2 regions of the Fontibacillus forbon genome follow, and region 2 is predicted to be linked to the other one. Evidence: a T-box and tRNA genes for the amino acid it is inferred to sense, from the RefSeq annotation. Region 2 holds a T-box; the other holds one or more tRNA genes.
The links. A T-box is a leader RNA that pairs with one kind of tRNA and senses whether it is charged. The one in region 2 lies ahead of ACLB09_RS21220 (valine--tRNA ligase), so its partner is inferred to be a tRNA-Val.
Positions count from the first base shown of each region.

Region 1 (2,405 bases), on a different contig from region 2:
GGGAGTATTATGTAGTTGTAAGATCAACTTCCGGCTCGTATCTTTCACCCGAGTCATATAGATTATACTTTTATGATGATCTCCCCTAAAAATCTTGTATTAATCGGCAGTATTGGGGAAATTGATATATTGATGTAAAAGAATCCGGTTATATCAGAAGACGCCAAATATTATACACTGTTTCAGCGAAGCAATTGAGTTAACACAACAAAAGCCCTCAGATCGGAATGAAGCACACCCTTTAGAACAAACATTGGAAAAACCCTTTGGTTTACCGATGATCTCTAGGGGGTGCATTTTTTATGGCGAATAAAGGCCAAATCTAAGATAAATTCATCAACTAGTAGATTTTAAAGGTTCTAATTTCAAAGAAGACATTCATTGTAATAAATGTATACCAATTCACCTACCAAGAATAATGGTAGACGGTAAACAATTTGACCATGATTCTTTTTTATCCCAACCTTGATTAACCACTAATTCGATAACTTTAAATACAATATCTTCGATGTGCTATCTCCCTTTGAAAGGTTACCTTATTTTTATTAAAGCATCCTACTGGTGATCGATTATATTTACTTAAATTAAACAACAATTCTCTTCTGTAAAGAGGATATCATGCTTTACATGTAGAAACTATCCTCTGAGAAAATAAGATAATAATTTGGAGGTTTTTTCCGACCATGTTTAAATCAACTGCCCAATTTGAAGCATGCTTAGTAAAAGTACTTGTATCCATTCTTAACGAAGAACCAGACGCCAATAAATGGTGTCCCGGTATTTCAGACATCGAACTGAATGACGTTATAGCACAGGCCCTTCTGTCTGGATTTATCACCGGAGTTCAACCTCAATTAACGGGTGATCAACTTCACCTTGTAGTAAGTTACCCTCGCTTAACTTATAATGGTCTTCAATTTCTTGAAAAACTAGGGAAATAAATACCGGATATGGATAAACATTTATTACAGAGATAAAAAGTTTCATAGCTAGGACATTGAATTGATTCTATGAAATTATACAGAAAATAATTAAGAGTATAGCGATTTGGCCCTATTAAGATCAATACCCGAAAAAAGGCTTATAATTTAAAAAAATGAGCTAACCCGGTTATACCTTACCCTTGTTTTATATAAACAATATCAGTTATTTACGTCAATTTTGCAGGATACCTTATTTTCTCATAAAAATTGCCGTAAGTGAAAAGAAAAAACCCTTGAAGCCTTACGCCTCAAGGGTTTTCCCGTATGATCTGTAGTGGGCTCGAACCACTGACCCCCACCCTGTCAAGATGGTGCTCTCCCAGCTGAGCTAACAGATCAAAATATATAGTGAAGACAAAATTTATCTTATCAGGGCGGAGAGCCGATGTCAAACGTTTTTTCCGGCAGGCTTGGATAAAATCGTCCTTAGGAAGCAAAATAAACGAATACCTGAAATCATGAATGACGCATGAGGACGCATCCGAGATTGGATGACTACATGTTCTGCAATGGAGGAATAGGTACCGATGTTAAAAAAGCAAACCGTCATGGCCCTGGTCTTATCCTTGTCCGCTGCTTTGTTTCCGATACATGCCGGAGCCAGCGCTTCCTATCCCGTCGCCCAGATGAAGGAACGCCGCTATTACGAGGAGCGGGGCGATATTGTCTGGGAAGTCCCTACCGCGGAGAAGTATATTGCCTTTACCTTCGACGACGGCCCTGACGACAAGCAAACCCGGGAAATTCTGCAAGTTCTGAAGCAGTACGAGGCAAAGGCGACATTTTTCCTGGTTGGAGACCGGGTGGAGCGCTATCCCGAAATTGTGCGCCAGGAGTTGCAGGAAGGACACGAGATCGCGAATCATTCCTTCCGTCATCCCTCTTTCCAGGGTCTGTCGGGAAGTTCCATGGAGAACGAACTCGCTAGAACACAGGACGCCATTTTTAAGGCGACGGGACAAAAGCCGGTGCTTTTCCGGCCTCCCGGAGGCTACTACAACGAGACGATCATCCATCTATCCAAGCAGCATCATTTGCAGATGGTATTGTGGTCCTGGCACCAGGATACGAAAGATTGGAGATCTCCCGGTGTCCGGCGGATTGTGAACAATGTGCTGGATAACGCGAGGAATGGCGATATTGTCCTGATGCATGATTTTGTCCATAACAGTAACCAAACCTCTGAAGCGCTGAAGACCATCCTCCCCGAGCTAAAAAAGCGCGGCTACTCGTTCGTTACGGTTTCCGAGCTGATGTCCCATAAGGTTGCCCCGAAAAACCATATCAAGGTCAGTCATTAGTCTAAGCACTCAACTTGATTGGAAAAATTTGTTCCTGGAGAAGGCGTCCCCTTCTCCTTTTCCCTTTTAAACAGGTCATGAAGAGAATCCCGGCGGAGAATCTGGTTAATGTATTAGAAGA
Region 1 covers NZ_JBKGFV010000001.1:504,687-507,091, reverse strand. Annotated here, with positions in the region: gene ACLB09_RS02210 (hypothetical protein) at 684-941, shown strand; tRNA gene ACLB09_RS02205 (tRNA-Val) at 1,249-1,321, opposite strand; gene ACLB09_RS02200 (polysaccharide deacetylase family protein) at 1,511-2,284, shown strand.
Region 1: it has a tRNA-Val gene. The T-box ahead of ACLB09_RS21220 (valine--tRNA ligase) is inferred to sense a tRNA for this amino acid. The anticodon was not compared.

Region 2 (2,405 bases):
AGGCCAGCCGAGTGTCGAGAAAGGCCATAAGGCGGAGCTGAACCAGGTATCGAGAACATCCTCATCCTGTTTTATATCATCCCGTCCCAGCTTGGCCTTGGCTTCCGCCTCATCATGGGCAACAACCATTTCCCCGGTCGCTTCGCAATACCAGGCCGGAATGCGGTGCCCCCACCATAATTGCCGGGAGATACACCAGTCGCGGACATTTTCGATCCAATGAAGATACGTTTTTTCAAAGCGGTCCGGTACGAACTGAACGCCTTCGCCCGATTTTTGGGAGGCGATTGCAGCTTCAGCCAGCGGCTTCATTTTTACGAACCATTGTGTTGACAAATACGGTTCAATTACCGCTCCTGTCCGTTCGCTGTGCCCGACTTGATGGACATGATCCTCAATTTGAACCAGGACGCCCGCTTCCTGCAAATCCTTAACGATTTGTTTGCGGCATTCGCTGCGGTCGAGTCCCTGATATTTACCCGCTTCCTGGTTCATTGTACCGCTCTCATCCATCACGATGATTTGCGGCAACTCATGGCGCAGGCCTACTTCAAAGTCGTTCGGATCGTGCGCCGGCGTGATTTTCACGGCCCCGCTGCCGAATTCCTTATCGACATAATCATCTGCAATGACCGGAATTTCCCGGCCGGTGATCGGCAAAACAAGCATTTTGCCTACCAGATCCTTGTAACGCTCATCCTTGGGATGAACCGCTACCGCTGTATCGCCAAGCATCGTTTCGGGCCGCGTGGTGGCAACCGTAATAAAACCGCTGCCGTCTTTAAGCGGATACCGTAAATGATACAAATGGCCGTTAACTTCTTTATATTCCACTTCAATATCGGAAAGCGCCGTGCGGGCAACCGGGTCCCAGTTAATAATGTACTTGCCCCGGTAGATCAAGCCTTTTTCATAGAGCTTGACGAACACTTCGCGTACGGCCAAAGAAAGACCTTCATCCAACGTAAACCGTTCTCTTGAATAATCAAGAGAGAAGCCCATTTTAGCCCACTGCTCATGAATGGAAGCCGCATATTTATCTTTCCATTCCCATACCTTCTCGAGGAATTTCTCGCGTCCAAGATCATACCGTGTCACGCCCTCTTCGCGAAGCTTTTGCTCCACTTTGGTCTGGGTGGCGATTCCGGCATGGTCCGATCCCGGGAGCCAAAGCGCATCGTAACCTTGCATCCGTTTTGTACGAATCAAAATATCCTGAAGCGTACAGTCCAGCGCATGTCCGATATGCAGCATACCAGTCACATTGGGCGGCGGAATCACAATCGTATAAGGCTCTGCTTCCGGATTCTTTCCGGCCTTGAAAAAGCCGCCTTCCATCCAATAGCGGTACCATTTCTGTTCGGCCGCTTTAGGATCGTACGTTGTCGGCATCTCAGCCGACTGGGATTGTTCATGATTTTCTGTCATTTGTCTCAAACCTCCGTAACAATTAAATGACCTAGGCGGTAGGCGATATCAATGGAGGGCGCAGCTACTGGGAGCAGGGCAGGCCGGTCAGCCTGCATATCGTTTACCGAAGGCAAAAAACACAAAAAGCCTCTCGTCTCAAAGGACGAAAGGCTTATCTTTCGCGGTACCACCTTTGTTTCGCAGGCTTGGATTCTTGGCGTCCCGAATTTTCGGGACAGGGCGAATCTCCGCTTACGACACTCATGCAGATAACGGTTGCTGCCGGCCCGTTCTAACCTATAGAAGCTGAGGATCAAACGGACGACTCCCGGGCGACTTCGGACAGCTGTGTCCTGCGGAATTTTCCAGCGTAACAATTCCGCTCTCTGAAGGGTTCACTGCCTACTCTTCCCATTCCAAGTCTTTACATTAAAGATTAATTTAAGCTGATCTCTATCATAATAGCTTGAATACCTTCATGAGTCAACAAAAGGGGTTGAAAATAGACAAATGTCCACTTGCAGAGGACAAAAACAAAAAAGCCGCACATTCAGCGTGCAGCTTTTTATCATAAGCAACATTAATTTAAGGGATGTAAAGCACCTGTCCTTCCGATATATGTTGCTCCGACAGACGGTTGTAAAGCTGCAATTCCCGGGAACTGAGCTGATACCGCTCCGCAATTTCATCCAATGTCTCTTCACGCTGGACAATCACCAGTCTGACTTTGCGGAACGGCGTCTGATCCTCGGAATTCCCGATGAACAAGCTCTTCCAGCGGACTTCTTCTCCATCGCTTTGCTCCGCCGTCAAGACGGCGCTCTGCTCTTCCTGCAAAATCTGCCCGGATTCGGCATCCGGACGATGCGTGGACAACAGTTTGCTGATGCCGTATTGGGTGTCCTGCACGCCGTCTCCGCTTTTTTTGCTGCCGAGAGCAATTTTGAGTTCCTTTTTCTCTTCCGTCCCGGGGCGGATTTCGGGTTCTTGACCGT
Region 2 covers NZ_JBKGFV010000006.1:26,968-29,372, forward strand. Annotated here, with positions in the region: gene ACLB09_RS21220 (valine--tRNA ligase) at 1-1,428, opposite strand, end outside; T-box leader at 1,567-1,838, opposite strand; gene ACLB09_RS21225 (LysM peptidoglycan-binding domain-containing protein) at 1,996-2,405, opposite strand, start outside.